DNA from 3 places in the Zhengella sedimenti genome. Region 3 is predicted to be linked to each of the others. Evidence: riboswitches for the same ligand, from Rfam matches in the RefSeq annotation. Region 3 holds a riboswitch; each other region holds the start of a gene.
What was found. Region 3 has a riboswitch for S-adenosylmethionine ahead of metK (methionine adenosyltransferase). Riboswitches for the same ligand answer to the same signal wherever they lie in the genome.

Region 1 (7,331 bases), on a different contig from region 3:
GCGCCGACTGCGTCGTCACCGATACCTGGGTTTCCATGGGACAGGAGCATCGCGCCCGTGGCCACAACGTCTTCCTGCCCTATCAGGTGAACGCCGAACTCATGGCCCATGCCAGGCCCGATGCCCTCTTCATGCATTGCCTTCCCGCCCACCGGGGCGAGGAAGTGACCGACGATGTCATCGACGGCCCCCATTCGGTTGTCTTCGACGAGGCGGAAAATCGCCTTCATGCGCAGAAGGCCATTATCAACTGGTGCTTTGCGGCGGGGCTCTGACCGTGACGAACAATGACAAGGAGCTTGGCGAGATCGGACACGCCGGCGACGATGCCGTCGTGCCGTTTCAGGTTTCGGCCCTCGATGTGCGCGGGCGCATCGTTCAGCTGGGGCCGGAACTGGATTCCATCCTGGCCCGCCATGCCTATCCGCCGGAGGTCAGCCTGCTGCTCGCCGAGGCGGTCACGCTGGCCGTTCTGCTTGGCACATCGCTGAAGTTTAGCGGCAAGTTCATCTTCCAGACCCAGTCCGACGGTCCCGTCGACATGCTGGTTGCCGACTTCACCACACCCGACGGCGTGCGCGCCTATGCCCGCTATGACGGGGACAGGCTGGCCGAGGCGGTCGCGGCCGGCCGCACGGCGCCCGAGGAACTGCTCGGGACAGGCATCCTGGCGCTGACCATCGACCAGGGCGTCCACATGCAGCGTTACCAGGGCATCGTGGAACTGGACGGGTCCAGCCTCGAGGTCGTGGCGCAGAAATATTTCCGCCAGTCCGAACAGATCCCGACAGCCGTGCGCCTTGCTGCCGGCCAGCAGATCCTGTCCGGCAACCGCACGCAGTGGCGCGCCGGCGGTATCGTCGCGCAGTTCCTGCCCGATGCCCCGGAGCGCATGCGCATGCCGGACCTGCATGGGGGCGATGGCGACGACGGCAGCGGCCATGCGCCCGTGGACAATGCCTGGCGCGAGACCGAAGCGCTGCTGGCCACGATCGAGCCCACGGAACTCTGGGACCCCAGTGTCGGCGCCGAGCGCCTGCTCTACCGCCTTTTCCATGAGCACGGCGCGATCGTCTACGAACCGGCTGCGGTCCACGACAAATGCTCCTGCACGCGCGAGAAGATCGGCGCGATCCTGGACGGTTTCACCGCCGACGAGATCGAGGAAAGCATCGAGGACGGCAAGATCAGCGTCACCTGCGAGTTCTGCTCGACCAGCTATACCTTCGATCCCGGCGATTTCCGCGACAAGTAAACCGGATGCACCCGGTCAGTTGACCATGCGTGCCACGCCGGGAATGTCGAGCGAGAAGGCGGGAATGTCGACATCGAACTGCCGGCCATCGGCGTCGCTCATCGTGTAGCTGCCCTGCATGATGCCCGACGGTGTCGGCAACGGACAGCCGGACGTGTATTCATACTGCCCGCCCGGCGCGATGACCGGCTGCTCGCCGACGACGCCGGGACCGCGCACTTCCTCCACCCGTCCGAACCCGTCCGTGATCCGCCAGTAGCGGGACATCAGCTTGACCGCGACGGTCCCCCTGTTGGCGATCTGGACCTGGTAGGCCCAGAAATAGCGGTTCTCCTCCGGCGCGGATTCCTCGTCCAGATAGATCGGTTCGACGCTGACTTCGATGTTTTCCGTATTCGCGCGATACATGGCAAACTCCACATCCCGATCATACACCCGCCCCGCGCCCTGCCGTCAACGGTCTGCTCGCAAGCACTTGATTGGCAACGCGCGGGCGCATTTGCTACCCCTTCCCGCGAAAGGAGAGGGCACATGCTGGATGGCTGGGTGCGCAGGCGCATCGATCCGGGGCTGAGAGCCATGGCGCGGCGCATCGCCGCGGCGGGCATGAGCGCCAATCAGGTCACATGGGCCGGCTGGCTTGTCGGCATGGCCGCCGCCGCCGCCATTGCGAGCGGATGGCTTTGGACCGGGCTTGTCCTGCTGCTGGCAAGCCGGCTGGCCGACGGCCTTGATGGCGCCGTCGCGGCCATCAATGGCAAGACCGGCTATGGCGGCTATCTGGACATCGTGCTCGACTTCATCTTCTACGGTGCCATTCCGCTGGCTTTTGCCGCGCTCGACCCGCAGGCCAATGCGCTGGCCGCGGCGGCGCTCCTGTTCAGCTTCTACGCCAACGGCGCCAGCTTCCTCGCCTATGCCGTGCTGGCCGAACGCCATGCCATGGAGACGGTGGCGCGGGGCGACAAGTCGATCTATTTCACAACCGGCCTGGCCGAGGCCACCGAGACCATCGCGGTCTTCGCCGCCATGTGCCTGTTCCCGTCCTGGTTTGCCGTCATCGCATGGGGCTTTGCCGCCGTCTGCCTCTACACGGCAGCCATGCGCATCCTTCTGGCCCGGCGCACTTTCGCCGGGCGCGGCTGAGCGTTTCACACCCGCGCCAGCGCCTGTTCGATGTCGGCGATCAGGTCGTCGCCGTGTTCCAGTCCGACAGACAGGCGCACCGTGCCGGGCCGGATGCCCTGTTCCAGCCGCGCCTCTTCGCTCAGGTTCTTGTGCGTCGTCGTGGTGGGATGGGTCACGAGGCTCTTGGCGTCGCCCAGGTTGTTGGAGATGGCGAAGATCGAAAGCGCGTTCTCGAAGGCGAAGGCCGCTTTCTTTCCGCCCTTCAGCTCCATGCAGACCATGGTCGAGCCGCCCGTCATCTGCCGCGCCACGATGCCCGCCTGCGGATGGTCGGCCCGGCCGGGATAGATGACCTGCGCCACCTTGCCGTGGCCGGCCAGGAAATCGGCGATGCGCGCGGCCGACGCGGTCTGTTGCGCCACGCGCAGCGGCAGGGTTTCGAGCCCCTTGAGCAGGGTCCACGCGTTGAACGGCGAAAGGCTGGGGCCGGTGTGGCGGAAATAGTCGTGCAGGTTCTCGTCGATCCAGTCCTTCGACGACAGGACGATGCCGCCGAGGCACCGGCCCTGCCCGTCGATATGCTTGGTCGCCGAATAGACGATGACATGCGCGCCAAGCTCCAGCGGCTTCTGGTAGAGCGGTGTGGCGAAGACATTGTCCACGACGACCGTGATGCCGTTGGCATTGGCGATGTCCGCGACCGCGGCAATGTCGATGACCGCCAGCGTCGGATTGGTCGGGCTTTCCAGGAAGAACACCTTCGTGTTGGGCCGGCGCGCCGCTTCCCATTCCTCAAGCTTCGTCCCGTCGATGATGGTCGCCTCGATGCCGAATTTCGGGCACAGCGTCTCTGCCACCCAGCGGCATGAACCGAAAAGCTGCTTGGCGGCGACGAGATGGTCGCCGGCCTTCAACTGGCAGAGCAGGGCGGCCGACACGGCGGCCATGCCGGAAGCCATCGCGCGCGCATCCTCCGCGCCCTCCAACGCCGCCATGCGCTTCTCGAACATGTCGACGGTCGGGTTCGCATAGCGCGAATAGATGAAGCCGGGTTCCTCGCCCTTGAAACGGGCTTCCGCGGCTTCCGCGCTGTCATAGACAAAGCCCTGCGTCAGGTACATCGCTTCCGACGTCTCGCCAAACTGCGAACGCAGCGTGCCGCCATGAACGAGGGTGGTCTGCGGGTGGAGGGGGCGCTTCGTGTCGACCATCATGTCTGCCTTCACAAACAAAAAACCGGCCGCGAAAGTCGCAAAGCCGGTGTCATGCGGCCCCTTTTAGCGACTTGTTTAACGTGGCTGCAAGCCGGCCGGCCAAATCACCACGGGATAAACCGGCTTATATGGCCGCGCGCGCCTTGCGTCAACGAAGTTGCGCGCTAAAGCTGTCCGGTCAGACAGGGGAGTGGGCAAAGTGCGCCAGACAGGCATCCTGCCGGACCGGGACATAGCGGAACTGTTCAGCAAGGGCGGGCTGAAGAGCAGCCGTCCGCTGGACGACGACCAGATCCAGCCGGCGAGCCTGGACTTGCGCCTCGGCCACACGGCCTATCGCGTGCGCGCCTCCTTCCTGCCCGGCCCGGTGGCGACCGTGGAAAGCAAGCTGGACCGCCTCAAGCTGCACGAGATCGACCTGTCGGAAGGCGCCGTGCTGGAAACCGGCTGCGTCTACATCATCCCGCTGCTTGAAAGCCTCGCCCTGCCCGACACCGTCTCGGCCTCGGCCAATCCGAAAAGCTCCACCGGACGGCTCGACATCTTCACCCGCATCATGACCGACCATGGCCGCGAGTTCGACAAGATCGCGCGCGGCTATGCCGGTCCGCTCTTCATCGAGGTCAGCCCGCGAACCTTTCCGATTGTCGTGCGCACGGGATCGCGGCTGAGCCAGATCCGTTTCCGCACCGGTCATTCGCTGCTGTCCGAAGGCGAACTGATGCTCCTGCATCGCTCCGAGGCGCTGGTCGACGAGGGCGAGCCGCACATTTCCGGGGGTGGCCTGGCCGTGTCGATCGACCTGATGGGCGGCGAAGGCGGCCTCATCGGCTATCGCGGCAAGCACCACACCGGCCTTGTCGACGTGGACCGGCGCGCCGCCCACGACGTGCTCGACTTCTGGGAACCGCTGCAGGGCAGGGGGCTCGGCGAACTGGTGCTCGATCCGGACGAGTTCTACATCCTTGTCAGCCGCGAGGCTGTGCACGTGCCGCCCGACTTTGCTGCCGAGATGACGCCCTTCGATCCGCTCGTCGGCGAATTCCGCGTCCACTATGCCGGTTTTTTCGATCCCGGTTTCGGCCATGCCTCGGCCGGCGGTCAGGGTGCGCGCGCCGTGCTGGAAGTGCGCAGCCACGAAGTGCCCTTCATCCTCGAACACGGCCAGATCGTCGGCCGGCTGGTCTATGAGCACATGCTGGCCCGGCCGGACATGCTCTACGGCGCCGACCTGAAATCCAACTACCAGGCGCAGGGCCTGAAACTGTCCAAGCATTTCCGCTGAGCGTTTGCGCCTTGACGCCGGGCGGGCCGCATGGCTCGCTGGTCTGTGCAACACGTGCTTCACCGGAGCGGGGATACGGCAATGGCGATCTACCCGGAACTGGCCGAGAAATTCGAGAAGCTTCAGGACGATCTGGAAAAGGCGATTGCCGAGCAGCGCCAGGCCTTCAACTACCGCATCGAGCGTGGCCGTGTGGTCTTCGAGAAGGAGGTCCTGCGCCTGCACAGGCAGATGCGCACGCGCTTGCTGAGCTATGTCGCGGGCGCCCGGCTTCGCGTGGTCCTGACGGCGCCCTTCATCTATTCCGTCTTCGTTCCGCTCGTCCTGCTTGACCTCTTCGTCACGATCTACCAGGCCGTCTGTTTCCCCGCCTACGGCCTGCAAAAGGTGCGCCGGGGCGACTATATCGTCTTCGACCGCTACAAGCTGGCCTATCTGAACGGGCTGGAAAAGCTCAATTGCTGGTATTGTTCCTATGCCAACGGCCTGCTTGCCTATGTGCGCGAGATCGCCGCGCGCACGGAAACACGCTGGTGCCCGATCAAGCATGCAAGGCCAGCCAAGGGGGTTCATCCCTACCATGCCGGTTTCGCGGATTTCGGCGATGCCGAGGCCTATCAGGCGCGCAGTGTCGCCGCCGCCACGGACAGCCAGGGCTGAAATGTCCATGTCCGCTGGCCGGGCGGCATGAATCCTGGCAGGCCGTTCGCTATTCTCCGGCCCTGCGCCAGATCGCGTAGCCCGGGATTTCCGTGTCGAGACGGTAGTCGCGCCAGGCGCCGGCGAAGTCCGGATCGGCCTTGAGGAAGGCCAGCCAGTCGAACGGGATGTCGCCGAAGCCGGTCTTTTCCTCGCGCATGTCGACGATCACGATGTCCGGCCGGTTCTTGACGAAGTCCTCCGCGGCGGTCTGGCGGGCATGGGCGGCCATGTCCTCCAGCGCCTTGCGCCGCTCCACGTCGGTCTCCGGCGTGGATGCAAGCCCGGCAATCGCGCCGGGAACAAGCCACTGGCTCGGATAGCGGCTGGTCCAGCGCATGTCCGTCATGTTCACCATCGGGAACGCGGCCCAGACATTGCTGGCAAAGACCATGACGCCCTTGCCTTCCGAACCGCTGCCGATGGCGTCCGCCATCGCATGGGCAACGGGGTTCTGATGCGGTCCGCGCATCAGCGGTATCACGACGCAGGGATAGACGATCAGCATGGCGATCGCGAGCGGCACGATGCGTTGCGCGCGCAGGAGGAGCGCCCCTGTCCATGCGCTGGCGATCAGCGCCATGCCCAGCGCCGGAAGCAACTGGTAATGCCACCCCTTGAACTGGATGACATAGATGGCCGTGAGCGCCAGCGTGGCCGCCAGCAGTCCCGCGCCGAAACGGCCTTCGGCGGTTCGCGGCAGGTACGGAAGCAGCAGCGCCGCAACCAGCAGCGCAATGTAGTCTTCCACGAGCCAGGGCAGGAAATCGGCAAGCCCGCCGCCATAGCCGCCATAGACGAGACGGCCGATCGGCACGACCAGTTCAAGGTAATCGGGAAAGAAGGCAAGGATGGCGGCGAGGTAGAGAAGCGCCGCGCCGCCGAAGACGAGGTTGTCCGCGGCGAAGGCCGGCCGCAGGCTGCGCGTGGCGACGATCTGCATGAGGGTAAAGGTCGCCGGCAGGATCAGGAAATGCGGCTTCAGAAGCAGGCCCGGCACCGCGTAGAGGGCAAGCGCCGCCATGGCTGCCGCAGGCAGCGTCCAGCCGGCAAGGCGCATCGCCGAGGCCACGATCCAGGGCAGGGCAAGGATGAGGAAGATGTGCTCGCGCTGGCCGAAATCGAGCAACGACGTGATCAGCAGCGCCCCCGCCGATGCGGCCACGAGCAGCGTGCGCGGAACATTGCCGGCCGGGATCTGCCGGGCAAGCCGGTCCACCAGGAACACCGTGACGGCAATGGCCATGAACAGGGCGGCTAGCAGGGCCGTGCCATCCTGCAGGCCGGACCAGTCGCCGAAGACCAGCACCGCGCGGGTGATCAGGAACGCCATGGGCGGATTGATTTCCATGACGTCGGAATAGAGCGAAGCGCCATCCATCCACATGCGCGTGGCGACCAGATACCAGCTTGTGTCGCCGTTGAAGGGCCGCCCGTGGAGCATGGTCCAGGCCACCGCGCCGGCAAGCGCGGCCACGGCCAGCCCGGCATGGCCGTGCCAGGCTCCGGTCCCGGACGCCGGACGGTCCGGCGCTTGGGCCGCAACGGGCGCAAAGGCCCAGAAGCGGCTGGCGAGATAGGTCGAGGCGGGCACCACCGCCACGATGGCCAGCAGCGCGAGGCCATAGTCGAGCCCGAGCCAGCCGGTCACCGCAAGCGTGATCGCATGGCTCGTCAGGAAGGCGACCAGCGAGACCACGAGGAAGCGCCGCAGGTGGATGTCATGGTTGCCCTGCCGCCGGAAGCTCCA
Region 2 (7,331 bases), on a different contig from region 3:
GGTTAACAAATGGTTAACGGGGCGCCCCGCGCCATGCCGCCAGATGGCAGTCCGGCGGGTGGCCTAACGGGCATACTTGATGAAGGGCGTCACCGTGGCGACACGGTCATAGAGCCTGCGGGCTTCATGGTTGAATTCCTGCGTCAGCCAGTAGACCGCGGGACATCCTTGCGCGTCGGCGGCGGCATAGACCGCCTCGATCAATGCGCGTCCGACACCGGTGCCGCGCACCTGCGGATCGGCATAGAGGTCCTGCAGATAGCAGACGTCCTCGATCTTCCAGCCGTGGCGATGGAACAGGAAATGGACAAGGCCGACCGGCCTGCCATCCTTCAGCGCCAGCAGGCCGCGAAATTCGCCCGGAGCCCCGGCATTGCCGCGCAGAATGCGTTCGAAGGACGAGCGGTATACCTCTTCGGACACCGCTGTCTCGTAGAAGTCCAGATAGGCCGTCCAGAGCCGGCGCCATTGCTCTTCATCTCCGGCTTCCAGCGGCCGGATCGTCAGTCCCGCGATTTGCGTCATCACATCCTCACAATCACAGCCATTGGCGGTCGCGTCCGATATCATCCATGTCGAAGGGAGTGGTCTGGTAGACCTGGTTGATCCAGTTGCCGAACAGGAGATGGGCGTGGGAGCGCCAGCGATTGAGCGGCTGGTTGGCCGGGTTGTCGTCCGGGTAGTAGTTGTGCGGCACTGAAATCGGCACATGGGCCGCGACATCGCGCTCGTACTCCTCCTTCAGCGAGGTGGAATCATACTCGATGTGATTGAAGATGTAGAGCCGGTTGCCGGCCTTCTCGGATATCAGGCAGGGACCGGTGTCGGGGCTGTCCATCAGCAGTTCCAGGCCGTTCTTGCCTTCCAGGTCGGCCTTGCGCACCTCTGTCCAGCGCGAGACCGGGATCTGGAAATCGTCCGAAAAGCCGGCGAGATAGGGCGAGACGGGGTTGAGGTTCTTGTGGCGGTAGACGCCGAACGCCTTCTTTTCCAGCGCGTATTTCGGCACCTTGTGGAAGTGCCAGATGGCGGCCATGGCGCCCCAGCAGATGTTGAAGGTGGAGTGGACGTTGGTTACCGTCCAGTCGAAGATGGCTTCCATTTCCTCCCAGTAGGCCACGTCCTCGAAGGGCAGCAGTTCAATAGGCGCGCCGGTGATGATGAATCCGTCGAACTTGCGGTGCCGGACTTCTTCCCAGGTCTGGTAGAAGGAAATCAGGTGATCGGCCGGCGTGTTCTTCGGCGTGTGGCCGCTCACGCGCACCAGCGAGAACTCGATCTGAAGCGGTGTGGCACCGATCAGCCGCGCGATCTGGGTCTCGGTGCGGATCTTGTTGGGCATCAGGTTCAGGAGCGCGATCTGCAACGGCCGGATGTCCTGGCGAATCGCGGATGATTCGTTCATCACGGACACGCCCTCGCGCACGAGGATGTCGCGGGCGGGGAGGGCATCGGGAATGCGGATCGGCATGTTCGGACTCCAGAACTCTAACGACCGGCCGCAATGACTTCGCTGCCGGTTCCGTGACGCTCCTGCTGTCCGCGGCCCTTTTAGCGAGTTGTTTTACGTGGCTGCAAGCCGGCCGGCCAAATCACCACGGCGGCGAAACTAGCGCTTGGCGCTCACAGGGTCAATCTGCCACGTCATTTGCCGCAAGTGCGACAACAGTTGGCCTCGCTTTTGACGGAAAAAACGTTTACCGGGCAGAAAACAAGATCACCAGACTTTGCCGCCTGGCGGCGGACGGGGAGGACCATGAAGGATACAAAGCGCTGGAGCGGCCGCTTGCGGTCGTTCGCACAAGCCGATGACAGGCGCGGATTTCGCGAACTGGCATTGACGCTCGGACTCCTGGCTGTGCTCTGGCTGGCGGCGGCGCTGCTTTTTGCCGCAGGCCATTGGCTGCTGTCGCTGCCGCTTCTGCCGCTTGCGGCGCTCATGCTGGTGCGGCTGTTCATCATCCAGCACGATTGCGGTCACGGTTCGCTGTTCACCACGGCGGCGCTGAACGACCGAGTCGGCAGGTTGCTCGGCGTGCTGACCTTCACACCCTATGGCTACTGGCGCCACAGCCACAACCTGCATCATGCCGGTTCCGGCAATCTCGACCGGCGCGGCATCGGCGACATCAGCACGCTGACGACGGAGGAATACCGCGCGCTGGGCTTGTGGGGCCGGCTTGCCTATCGCGCCTACCGCCATCCGCTGGTGATGTTCGTCATCGGGCCGGCCTATGTGTTCCTGGTCCAGCAACGCTGGCCTTCGGGTTTCACCGACCGCCGTGAAGCCTGGGTTTCCGCGCTCGGCACCAATGCCGGGATTCTCCTTTTCCACGGCGCGTTGTGGTACGTCTTCGGCTGGCAGGTGATGTTGGCGGTCCATCTTCCGGTGATCCTGATGGGCGCGGTGGCCGGCGTGTGGCTCTTCTACATCCAGCACCAGTTCGACCCGACCTTCTGGGCGCGGGCGCCGGAATGGGAGCGCGAGCAGGCCGCCCTCGAGGGATCCTCGTTCTATGACCTGCCGCGGCCGCTGATGTGGGCCACCGGCTATATCGGCATCCACCATGTGCATCACCTTGCGGCGCGCGTGCCCTTCTGGCGCCTGCCCGAAGTGCTGAAGGCCTATCCGGAATTCCGCGACAAGGGCCGCCTGACCTTCTGGCAGAGCCTGAAATGCGTCCGCCTGACGCTATGGGATGAGCCCACCCACAGGTTGGTCTCCTTTGCCGACTTCAGGCGGATGGAGGCGGCGTAGGCGCGGCCTGGCCGGCCGCCTCGCGCCCTTTCGGGCTCATGGCGTAGATCCCGGTCGCGACCCTCTCGAACCAGCCATAGTGATTGTCCGCCATGATGCGCCGGGCCGTTTCCACCCCGGTCGCACGGGCCACGAGCGCGGCCTTGCTTGGCCCGTTGCACGCCAGATGGGCGAGGCAGAGCATGGCGTCCTGGCGGTAGGCCGTCGTGATGGCGGTGCGCACGGACCCGCCGGTATTCGGATCGCCGACAAGCCGTTCGAACTCCCTGAGAAGGCGGCCCTTGCGCGGCTTCGACTTGCGCGGGCTGTAGGGGGCCGGATCGAGGCGGATCTCTGCGAAGCCGTCGGCCAGGCGGATGGTGATGAGGCCGAGGCCGAGCCGCCGGCACAGCGCGATGTTCGCCTTCAACGCCTTGTGAAATGCCGCACCGGTCCCGCGCGGCACGGCGACATAGACATGGTCGGTGATCTTCTGGCGCTCGATGGCCTGATGGAAAAGGGTCAATGAAAACCCGGCCTTCAATTCCACGATCACCGGATCCTCGCCGCCGCGCCTTGCGACGATGTCGGCCGCGCCGATCTCACCCTTGACCGTGTAGCCCTGGCGTTCCAGCAGGGCCTTGACGGGCTGGTAGAGATCGGTTTCGCGCGGGCGAACCCTGCCGCCACCGGCGCCGGCCCGCCCGGCCATGGCCTCAATTGCCGCGCTGGCGGGCGAGGAAGGCCATCCGTTCGAAAAGGTGGACGTCCTGCTCGTTCTTCAGAAGCGCGCCATGCAGCTTGGGCAGGGCGTTCTTCGGGTCGGAGCGCAGGGTTTCGGGATCCACTTCGTCGGCGACGAGCAGGCGGATCCAGTCGAGCGCCTCGGAGGTGGACGGCTTCTTCTTCAGGCCGGGCACGTCGCGGATCTCGTAGAACTGGCTGAGCGCCTGGGAGACGAGGCGCTGCTTGATCCCCGGATAATGTACGTCGACGATCCTTTTCAGCGTCTCGGCATCGGGGAAGCGGATGTAATGGAAGAAGCAGCGGCGCAGGAAGGCGTCCGGCAGTTCCTTCTCGTTGTTCGAGGTGATGATGACGATGGGCCGGACTTTCGCGCGCACGGTCTCGCCGGTCTCGTAGACATGGAATTCCATCTTGTCGAGTTCCTGCAACAGGTCGTTGGGGAACTCGATGTCGGCCTTGTCGATCTCGTCGATCAACAGGACGATCTTGCGTTCGGCCTGGAAGGCTTCCCACAGCTTGCCGCGCTTGATGTAGTTGCGGATGTCGTTGAAACGCTCGTCGCCGAGCTGGCTGTCGCGCAGGCGGCTGACGGCGTCATATTCGTAGAGCCCCTGCTGCGCCTTGGTGGTCGACTTGATGTGCCACTCGATGAGATCGAGGCCGAGCGCGGCGGCCACCTGCTTGGCGAGTTCCGTCTTGCCCGTGCCCGGCTCGCCCTTGACGAGAAGCGGGCGCTCCAGCGCGATGGCGCTGTTGACAGCGATCATCAGATCCTTGTCGGCGACGTAATGTTCGGTTCCCTCGAAACGCATGGGCTCCCTTGCCTTTTGCCTTTGTCCTGCCGGCGGCGACATTAGGCAGCGCGCCCGGCATCCGCAAGGGCCGGACAGCAAAAGGCCCGCGCCAGGCGCGGGCCTTTCACCGGTCAGGGCCGGATCGGCGATCAACGGCCGTAGAGGTCGAACGCCGTCACATTGCCGGAATAATTGCCATAAACCATCCGGTCGCCGGCGGACGGCGCGGTGATGGACGCCGTGGCGGTGCGGTCGAGATCGTAATCGACGGAGGCGATCGGGGTGACGCCGGCCGCGCCATGCCGCTCCAGGACGCTTGCGGAATAGTTGCCCGTGTAGAGAACGTTGCTTTCGGCGGCGGCCATGCCGGTGGCGGCGACGACGAGCGATGCGGCGATGATGAGCTTCTTCATGGTTCTGATCCTTGTTGCGATGTGTTGATGAGACTGCTGGAAGGTGATCAGCGGCCGTAGCGGTCGAACGCGGTCACATTGGCGGAGTAGTTGCCATGGACCATGCGGTCGCCGGCGGACGGCGCGGTGATGGACGCCGTGGCGGTGCGGTCGATGTCGTAGTTCACGGTGCCGGAAGCCATGACGCCGGGCGCGCCATACTGTTCGATGACGCTGGCGGAGTAGTTGCCGGTGTAGAGAACGTTGCTTTCGGCGGCGGCCATGCCGGTGGCGGCGACGACGAGCGATGCGGCGATGACGAACTTCTTCATGGTGTTCTTCCTTCTTCATGGTGCGGCCGGGGTCTTGGGAGGAGGGCCCGGCTGTTCGACTGTCCCTTCCCGGGATCAGGTCCGGCGCGGGTTGTCCGCGTTCCGATAAGTGGAAGATGGTGCAGGGCCGGCACACTTGCAAAACAACGAAGAGCGACCTTTTCGTGATCGTTCAGTCGCGTTTTCGTGAATGCGGATTTATAGAAAAATCTTTGAAGAACAGTGTGTTCGCTCTTCTGTGAACAATCGTCACGCCGCTGTCTGGCGGGACTGGCGAAGAGGCCTGCACAGGCCTATATTGCATGTGCGGTCTGCGCTTCCCGACAGGAATAACACTTCCCCGGGGCCTTATTGATCTCCTAGGGAGCTGTCCCTGGTCTTGCCCGTGGGCTTGGTCATACGGCGCCCACCTACGCTGTAGGTTCCCGGGATCAATCTTTCCATCGGTCGCCGTGGATCGCACCTTGGCCTTCAGTGTCGCATCCCGGCTAGCCAAACGGGCATCGCCCCGGCATAAGCGGGCCATGAGCGAAACGAAATCCATCAAGAAGCAATTGCGCATGGAGGCGCTGGCACGCCGCGACCGGCTGGATGCCGGTTACCGCATCGAGGTGGCCATGAAGCTCTCAGACGAGGCCGGATTGGTCGCGCTCGATCCGGGAGAGGTGGTCTCCGGCTTCCTTCCCATCCGGACCGAACTGGACATCCGGCCGCTGATGATGGCGCTGGCGGCGCGGGGCGCGCGGCTCTGCGTGCCTGCGATGATCGACCGGCAGACCATCGAGTTTCGCGCCCTGGTGCGCGGTTCTCCCCTCATCGACAACGGGTTCGGCACGCTCGCCCCGCCGCCGGAGGCCGAACGCCTGCAACCGGGCCTGATGCTCATGCCGCTGGCGGCCTTCGATGCGGCCGGCAACCGGATCGGCTATGGCGCGGGCTATTACGACCGGGCCATTGCCGGGTTGCGCGCGGCCGGCAACCGGCCGCGACTCATCGGCATGGCCTTTGATTGCCAGCAGGTCGACGCCGTGCCGGCCGAGGCCCACGACGTTCCGCTCGATGCGATCTGGACCGAAAGCGGCTTACGCCCGTTCGATGGCGCCCTGCAGGCCGAAACGGATATGCGGTGAAAGGCGGGCACGGTGGCCCGTGTGACAAAGTTCACAAGGGGCGGACCAAGGCGCTTGCGCCTGCTTGTCCTGCCCTGATAATGGCCAGCCATGAGATTGCTGTTTCTAGGTGACATGGTGGGCCGGACCGGCCGCACGGCGGTCTGGGACCGCTTGCCCGGCCTCATTTCCGATTTCCGTCTCGATTTCGTGATCGTCAATGGCGAGAATGCCGCCGGCGGTTTCGGGATCACCGAGGATATCTTCCGCCAGACGATCGAGGCAGGCGCCGATGTGGTGACCACGGGCAACCATGTCTGGGACCAGCGCGAGGCGCTCGCATTCGCTTCGCGCGAGGACCGTTTCCTGCGACCCGTCAACTATCCGCTCGGCACGCCGGGGCGCGGAACCGGGCTCTACGAGGCGCGCAACGGCGCGCGCGTGCTCGTCGCCAACGTGATGGGCCGGGTCTTCATGCATCCCGAACTCGACGACCCGTTCAATGCCGGCGCGCAGGTGCTCGAACATTGCCCGCTCGGCGAGCAGGCCGATGCGGTCGTGTTCGACTTCCATGCCGAGGCCACCAGCGAAAAGATGTGTTTCGGCCATTTCGTCGACGGGCGGGCCAGCCTCGTCGTCGGCACGCATACCCATTGCCCGACCGCCGATCACCAGATCCTTGCCAATGGCACCGGCTACATGTCGGATGCGGGCATGTGCGGTGATTACGATTCCTCCCTCGGCATGGACAAGGAGGAGCCGCTCAACCGGTTTCTCTCCAAGGTGCCGAAGGGCCGCTTCGAGGCCGCCAACGGACCGGCGACGATCTGCGGCGTCGGGCTCGACATTTCCGACAGCACCGGGCTTTGCGAACGGATCGCGCCGCTCAGGATCGGGCCGCGGCTGGCCGAGACCGTGCCGGACTTCTGGTAGGCCGTTTCACACGCCCTTGAGCACGATGATGGTCGCCTGGCGCGGCAAGTCGCGGATGGAGACCGTTATCGATTCGGTATCGCGGAATTCCACCGCGAAATCGCCGCGCACACGCGACAGGAAGCGCTCGATGGTCGTGTAGCGGCGGTGCATGGGCAGGACGATGGAGCTTTGCAGGCGCCGCACGATCTCGGCCATGGCGTCATGGGAGAGGGTGAGACCGCCATCCACGGGCACCATGAGAATGTCGAGCCTGCCGATCGCGGCATAGTGGGCGTCGGTCAGGT
Region 3 (7,331 bases):
GAACGGATAGGCAGCTCTCGATGTTGCAAACATCATGCTGGAGCCAAACGCCGGAACATCGATCTCATTCATGGCCCGGCGCAGACGCCAACCGAAATCTCCCCTAGGCGCATAGGCCCCCTCGCCTCGATGGCGAAAAGCCTGGCTGAAGGAAACGTCGGGTCTGTCGGCAAGCTGATCCTCCAGACGCAGGCCCCTGCGCTTGCTTTCAATGATCTCCTTCGACAGGAACCCGTGTTTGTACCAGAGTTGCGCCTCTTCAGGCCCCACCTCGGCATCAATGAGCCGCGCAGCCACCGACGGTTCGATCGCCGTGTCATACCAGAGCTTCAGCGCGGCAGCGTCACAACGACTTTCCCCTCGATCAAGGGCGCCGGCAACCGGCATGAAATGGAGCGGGATGCCGGACTGCTTCAGACCATCCATGGCTTCAATGGATGCCCCGTCGTCGATCGCCTCGCGCACCCAATCGACGTCATAGCGGCGTGCTTGGCACGCGCGCAGGAAGTCGGCGGAAACGGGTTTCTGGATCAGGGCCCATATCACCGACTCGCGTTTGCGCTGTGGATCGATCTGACCGTAAACGTGGATCAGCTCTTCCAGCGCTTCAGGTGTGTAGCCTGCAGCCTTGGCCTTCGTCGCATCGATCGAGATCAAGCCCATGTCGATCCATTTGCGAAGCTCCTCTCCTTCAACGGAGATGTTGCGGTCGTAAACATATGTCGTTTTCAGTCTGCTCGGCGGTTCAATCAGATAGCGCAGGTCCTCCATCGACAATCTCTTCAAGAGTTCCCTGGATGGCGTGTGAATCCCGAGCGCCTTCAGTTTCGCATCGAGTTCTCTGGCTTCCTTCGTCTTCATGTCCGGTTTTCCCTGTTCGTCCTGGCCGGTGATGTGCGATGCGATGAAGTCATCTGCGTCATCGCTCCACGTCACCCACGACGGCCTTCTCCCAGGAAAATTCCGGACGGCCGAAATGACCAAAGGTCGAGGTCGTGCGGAAGGCTGGCTGATCAAGGTTCAGCCGTCGAAGGATCGAAGCCGGGCGCATCAGGTCGAAGAGATCGATCCCCTCGCCGCGGTAGCGGACAGCAGGATCCTGACCATCGGACGTGCCGAACGTGTCAAAGCGAACATCGATCGGCCTGGACATTCCGATTGCGTAGGCCACACGGACTTCGCAGGCACGCGCCCACCCCCGCGCGACGACATCGCGTGCAAGCTGGCGAGCCGCATAGGCGGCGGACCGGTCCACCTTGGTCGCATCCTTTCCGGAGAACGCGCCGCCGCCATGGCGGGCATAGCCACCATAGGTATCGACAATGATCTTCCGGCCCGTGAGCCCCGCATCCGCCGCGGGCCCGCCATGAACGAAGCTGCCGGCCGGATTGATGAAGATCTTCACATCCGGCCTCAGCCAGTCGCCGAGGACCGGTTCGATGAGCGAGGTTCTGACCAGGTCGCGCAGGTCAGCGAGAGCCAGTTGCGCATCGTGTTGCGTCGAGACGACGACGGTATCGATGCCGACAGGTCGGCCATTCTCGTACGCCACGGTCACCTGGGACTTCGCGTCCGGACCCAGCAGCGCGCCCTCGGGCAAGAGGCGGAGTTCGCGCTGCCGGCGCATCAAGGCATGGGCAAGTTCAATCGGCAGCGGCATCAAGGCATCGGTTTCGTCGCACGCAAAGCCGAACATGATGCCCTGGTCCCCTGCCCCGAGTTCCAGCCCATCCACGCCAGCCTTGATCTCCGGCGACTGCAGGGTGACATCCTCGATGACGATGAGGTTGTCGGGATCAAGACCCCAGTGCCCGCCTGCATGACCGATGTCGCAAAGAACGCCTCTTGCGATGGCGCCAAGGTCCAACTGGGCACCCGTGGTGATTTCCCCGAGAAGACAGAGCGTGCGGCCCTTCAGGGCCGTTTCGATGGCGACGCGCGATCCCGGATCTTGGCTGAGGCATGCGTCCAGGATGGTGTCTGAGACCTGGTCGCAGATCTTGTCGGGGTGGCCGTCGGAGACGCTTTCCGATGTGAACAGGCCGGACTGAACGAGCATATCAATATCTTTCTCTCTTTAGTGCTTCTGGGGTCATCCCACGGCGCACAAGCTGAAAATCAAATGCCGGACCGAATGGGTCGGTCACCCGGTGGTTTCTGCTGTCTTCCTTGTTGGTCGAGTTCCTCCTGTACAGTTCTGCTGCGACCGCACGTGTGGCTTCATCCTCGCGCGGCTGATGATCATGATGCAGCCGCACATGTTTCCGACCGCGCCAAACCAAGCGAGGTCAGCCAAAGATCGCAGCAGGAGAAATTGATTGATGGGCCCGCTTGGTTGCCAGTTGGCCGCATCCCCTGTTCGGGTACCACCTTGCCCGGGCGGGCAGGTTGGCGAGGGCTACACCCTCATCCTGATGCTTGATGGCTTTCGTACAATGAATCTCGCTGATGAACAAGCGGCTGCCCAGGCCGAAGTCGATTATCAAGCAAAGCTGGTGCGTACACGTTCAGCGCATAGCACCTCCCTCACCAACACAATGCGTACCCATTCAGTCGGATCGGTTTGGCGAGTTCCTCAACCATGGCCATGGCTTCGATGGACAAGATCGTCTGCTAGATGCGGCCCGGATAGATGGTTGCAGAACAGCGACCGCGCAGGCGGCTTTAGGGGTCGATTGTTGCGTGTCTGCTTTTGGGCGGGTTCCCTGGAGAACCGGTGACATGCCATTGAATTGTCATCCAGTGGCATGTCACGTGTTAATGAAGAGCCTCAGTGACTTGACTGCCTCGTTCGCCATATTTCTACTGCTATACTATGCATTTCTCACGAGAAAAGTTCGATGACATTCAACGCGCGATCAGACTTGCGCTGGTATCAACCGCGCTGAAAGATGCGGAACGAAAATTTCTCCGCGATATGCAGGCGAAGCTCGATCAGTACGGATCCCGGACCTTTTTGAGTGACAAGGAGTTCCGGCACCTCATGAAGCTGACGGGCAAATATGGTGAACCGAAGCAACAGAACGCTCACGGGTCACGTAGACCGAACGGCCATGGGTTTGGACAACGCCGAAGACGTGGATGGCAACCGGCTATCGGACTGGCAATCATCGCCATCACGCTGGGTCTTGTTTTCATGTACATTGGCGCAGAACGTTTTCCGGAATACTTTGGTCCCGTCGTGGCTATCTCCAGCGGCCAGGAAATCGTCGGACGCGTAACCCATGTGCGGGACGGCGACACGATCGAGGTATCTGGGATCCCTATCCGTTTCGGCTCTCTTGATTGTGCCGAGTCGGGAACCAGCGCGGGTGAACGCGCGACGGCTCGAATGCGGACGCTTGTAGCTGGGCAGATACTGACTTGCTACCTAAACGGTCGCACGAGCTACGATCGCAAGATAGGGAGTTGCCGGCTGCAGGACGGGCGGGACCTTGGCGCAATAATGATCCGCGGCGGTTACTGTGGTCGTTTCTGGTGATCTGGTCGTCATGATAGGCGCTGACAGCCCGCGGCAATGAGCACATTGAAAATGCCATCGAAATCTTTCGGTCTTCGAGTACTGTCCGTCTCATCGCCCTCAGGGACATAAATCACTGTCCCAGCACGCCCGCGGGTTAACAGAACCCGGTAAGTGTTGATGCGATACTGTTGCTCTACATATTTTCGAAGAAGTTGCCAGTTGGGCGCGCGCATCTTTCTCGGAACCCACGCTTCACCGGACCAGATCAAGTCATTGCCCCAGCACAAACCTGCGTAGTCGATTTCAAGACCCTGGCACACGAACTCAGAAAGTGGCGTTTCTAACGCGTTCGAGGATCTGAAGTCCCCTTCAGGTTTGAGGAACCAGTGCACGACAGTGCCGAGATCGTCGGAACGAGGCGAAGGCAGCACGCCTTCAGCGACGAGACGCGTTGCACCGCTGCTGGCGAGCAGCCCAACGCGCTGGTCGCCTCGACGCCGCACTTTCAGCCAAGCTTTCATTTCTGAAAGATCGCGCGTCACAAAGGCGGGAGCGTGTTCCATCTCGGATGCTATATCGCGCGCGGTTTGAATGTCGCCGTCCAACAAGGCAGCAACCCAAGCACCGTGGAGATTGTTACGATACGCTCTGAGGTTCGAGTTCAGATGCAGATCCGGGTCGTTTACAAGCGATACGTCTGCGTCAGACGCGATATCAAAGAACCCAAGCAAGCCCTCTCTTGCAGCCAATGCCCTCTCTGAAATATGTGCAGTCCAGTCCCCATGTCTTGCGAGTGCCTCACCCCATAGGGCGAGACCTCCTTCGCCTCGGTTGATTTCCTGTCCCGCACCCACGAGGCAAACTAGGCACGCCCAGGGGAGACGCCCCATGATCTCCATGAACAACTCAGGCTCTGATTTTGCTCGCCCGAGCAACTTCAGACCGGTTTCTGCATCCCACGCGCGCTGCGCCTCGTCGAATACGATAACGTTTTCTGGTGGGTGGGTGTCTGCGTCGGCATGATCTTTCAGATACCCCAGAAGAGTCTGAAGTGCTTGTTGCGCTCTACGCTTAGCTTCGTCCGCCTTGATACCGTCACGTTGACGCGCATCCTCTGCGATCGCCGCCTGAAGGACATAAACCAAAGGGCGGTTACCGCTCAGAAGGGCCGCGGGTTCACCAGCGACACGGCCGGCAGTTCCTGAGAACACCAAATCCAATCCCAAGAGCGTCTTTCCCGAGCCAGGTTCACCTGTAACGAAACAGACCACCTTCTTTCGCTCATTGCGCGCTTCTTCAGCTATTTCCTTCAATCTGTTGGCTGTTCGCTCCAACGCCTCAGCCGTCGCGTCCGCGCGGCCGATCTCTTTAACTGAGTGTCCGGCATACAGGTTGCGAGCCGCCGCTACGATATCAGGCGTTGGACTGTAGCTTGCGGCGTCATATGACTGCCAGTCGATCTGACCCCCCCCAGATTTGTCCTCGATCGCATTGAGAACGCGCGAAAGACCTTCGCCATTTGTCCGAATGCACTGGCTCACATCATCGATGAAGGCGATATTCTCGGGCAGTTGGGCCCTGCGCGCCTGTTCGCTGCAGAGCACTGGGACGATGCGCTTGCCGTGACTGGCTGCATGAAAGTCTCGTAGGCAGAGGGCGTAATCGACTGCCTGGTCAACATCTGCGCCGGTGAAACTCGTTGCCCCAATCTTGAACTCTACGCAGGCGACCGCGTCGCCGATCAAAATGATGGTATCGATGCGTCGCCCTAACCGCAGAAGCGGTAACTCAAGAAGAATGCACCATCGATCGCTGGCTACGTTTCTCAGGGCGTTTTTCAACAAGTCGATTTGAATGCGCCAAGCACGGATTTGCTGGGTCTCGCTCCCGCTGTATTCAGAGCCTACCCGCGTCGCCATACGACCGAGGATATCTTCCGTCGATCGAGCCAGAAAATCTGGAACGCTTGCTGCAAAATATGACTTGGTCACCATCACCGATATTTCTTCAATAGGATTGCTTCCCGGGAATGACGCCCCGCACGCCCCCACGAGGGCTGGGAACGTCGCCGTCTCGGCGCGGGATCAAATGCACATGACAGTGAAAGATTGTCTGTCCAGCAGACGCCCCGGCGTTCACACCAACGTTGAACCCGGAGACGGTTGGGTCATCGTCTTGAATACTTGAACGCAGATCATCCAGTATTTGGCGGATCGCATTCAGTTCGGGTTGGAAGAGGTCGAAGTAGTCGGGCACGTGCCGCTTCGGGATGACCAGCGTGTGCAGTGGTGTGACTGGAAATCCATCCCTAATCGCGTAGCACAGCTCGTTCTCAGCAATCACGCGATCCGCGGGAACCTCGCAGAAAATGCATCCCTCTTCGCGGTGCCCGTAGCTTTCTGCCACTCCACGAAAGTCCGCGTCGTCCTGGTCGCGCTTGTTTGTGTTGCACGTGATGCAGAGCGCCTGAAAGTTACTCAGGTCGTCCTGACCACCCCTGTTGCGCGGGACGATGTGATCGACATGAAGGGCCATGTCTTCGGCTGTTGCGCCGCATAGTTCACAGCGGTACTTGGCGCGCTTGAGGACTTCGTATCGGATCGAACCGGGCACATACCCCGTCGCATTGAAGCGGTGCTGCCAGATGTTACTGCCGCGTCGTTCGATGTAGTCAGCGATCTTGGCTTCGCACTCTGCAATCAGCCGGTCTCGATCCTCGATGTCCATTTCGACCAGGTGTTTCAATCGATACCCTACGATTCGGTTCCCCTCTTTGACCGGGACGACGACACCGTTGTTCGTGAGGACCTTACCCACCATGCTCTTGGTTCGGATTTCGTAATACTCGACCTGTGAGCGGTCATGCGAAAGTAACGCCTTGGCGATCTGTTCGACGGTTGCCTCGCCACCCGAGACAAGCAATTCCCGCAGCATCACCGGCTGATACACGTGCGACATACGCATGTGCTCGGAGACGTATCGATGCAGGTCTTCAGGTTTCATGTTGCCCCTACCGAAGGCGGAAATCCGTTGATTGGTCATCAAAATCCATCGACAGGTTGGCACCTTCGCGAGCTGGTTTCCAGTGTCCGGTTCTTTCGGGAACGAAAAGTTACCGGTTCTGGTGGCCACTTCGCGCGTGCTGTAATCCGCAAGCACCAACGGCACAAATCTAAGCCGACGCTAACGAGCGGCCGAATGGGGGCCGTGAGGAGACGGTCTGGTTATTGGTGGCGATTGGGCCAAGCCGACATTCGTCCGCAGTGGCCACACTGGCGTTTCCGGCCCGAAGCGGACATCGGCTGGCGATGTCAACGACGACTGCTCGCAGCAGCATTCCAGACATAAACAGGTGACGGTAATTCTGACAAATTGACCGTTTCAATCGTGCCCGACAGGCAACCCAGACACAAGCAAATCACCTTCGGGGGGGCGGGTCAACGGGTTGGGTTGACCAATGATCAGGCGGTCTTGACGTTTTCGTCCATCACAATGTCATTCAGATTTGATCAAGCTCGCTTGCCAATGAAAGCGATATCCTTTCGGCCATATGATCCCAGGCAAACTTCATTGGAACGGGATTCTTGAACACCAAATGGCCTTCGATTCGAGGTGTCGAGATACCCGTGTACTTTGAAACCCGATCCAATTCCTTGCTCACTACCTCAACACGTCGCAGATGCTTCAAAAGTAGGTCAGGTTTTCCGTCTCGATTTAGCTCTCCACGGAAATCCGACAGTTGCTCAGCAATTTCGCCGTCTGTCTTGCGGAACTGGAGGTCCTTGCATTCCATGAGAAGTACTCGGCCAGAAGAAACCTCCCAAGCCAGGACATCAATGTCCCCGTAGTCAGCATCCAGCCCCTTACC

Region 1: it holds a riboswitch for S-adenosylmethionine, as region 3 does, so the genes downstream of both, ACLB6G_RS14135 (O-succinylhomoserine sulfhydrylase) here and metK (methionine adenosyltransferase) in region 3, are expected to answer to the same signal.
Region 2: it holds a riboswitch for S-adenosylmethionine, as region 3 does, so the genes downstream of both, metA (homoserine O-acetyltransferase MetA) here and metK (methionine adenosyltransferase) in region 3, are expected to answer to the same signal.

What each region holds. Positions count from the first base shown of each region.
Region 1 covers NZ_JBKFFP010000005.1:37,975-45,305, forward strand. Annotated here, with positions in the region: gene argF (ornithine carbamoyltransferase) at 1-275, shown strand, start outside; gene ACLB6G_RS14120 (Hsp33 family molecular chaperone) at 278-1,255, shown strand; gene apaG (Co2+/Mg2+ efflux protein ApaG) at 1,271-1,663, opposite strand; gene ACLB6G_RS14130 (CDP-alcohol phosphatidyltransferase family protein) at 1,787-2,401, shown strand; gene ACLB6G_RS14135 (O-succinylhomoserine sulfhydrylase) at 2,407-3,597, opposite strand; SAM riboswitch at 3,640-3,718, opposite strand; gene ACLB6G_RS14140 (2'-deoxycytidine 5'-triphosphate deaminase) at 3,797-4,882, shown strand; gene ACLB6G_RS14145 (hypothetical protein) at 4,964-5,542, shown strand; gene ACLB6G_RS14150 (GtrA family protein) at 5,592-7,331, opposite strand, start outside.
Region 2 covers NZ_JBKFFP010000001.1:821,315-828,645, forward strand. Annotated here, with positions in the region: gene ACLB6G_RS04085 (GNAT family N-acetyltransferase) at 64-525, opposite strand; gene metA (homoserine O-acetyltransferase MetA) at 539-1,471, opposite strand; SAM riboswitch at 1,531-1,609, opposite strand; gene ACLB6G_RS04095 (fatty acid desaturase) at 1,757-2,758, shown strand; gene ACLB6G_RS04100 (DUF2161 domain-containing phosphodiesterase) at 2,736-3,449, opposite strand; gene ACLB6G_RS04105 (AAA family ATPase) at 3,454-4,296, opposite strand; gene ACLB6G_RS04110 (hypothetical protein) at 4,428-4,691, opposite strand; gene ACLB6G_RS04115 (hypothetical protein) at 4,739-5,002, opposite strand; RNA gene ssrS (6S RNA) at 5,308-5,465, shown strand; gene ACLB6G_RS04125 (5-formyltetrahydrofolate cyclo-ligase) at 5,527-6,132, shown strand; gene ACLB6G_RS04130 (TIGR00282 family metallophosphoesterase) at 6,223-7,044, shown strand; gene ACLB6G_RS04135 (MBL fold metallo-hydrolase) at 7,051-7,331, opposite strand, start outside.
Region 3 covers NZ_JBKFFP010000003.1:8,562-15,892, reverse strand. Annotated here, with positions in the region: gene ACLB6G_RS09490 (hypothetical protein) at 1-861, opposite strand, end outside; gene metK (methionine adenosyltransferase) at 920-2,059, opposite strand; SAM-I-IV-variant riboswitch at 2,322-2,423, opposite strand; gene ACLB6G_RS09480 (thermonuclease family protein) at 2,816-3,481, shown strand; gene ACLB6G_RS09475 (DNA/RNA helicase domain-containing protein) at 3,490-5,457, opposite strand; gene ACLB6G_RS09470 (HIT domain-containing protein) at 5,471-6,466, opposite strand; gene ACLB6G_RS09465 (hypothetical protein) at 6,963-7,331, opposite strand, start outside.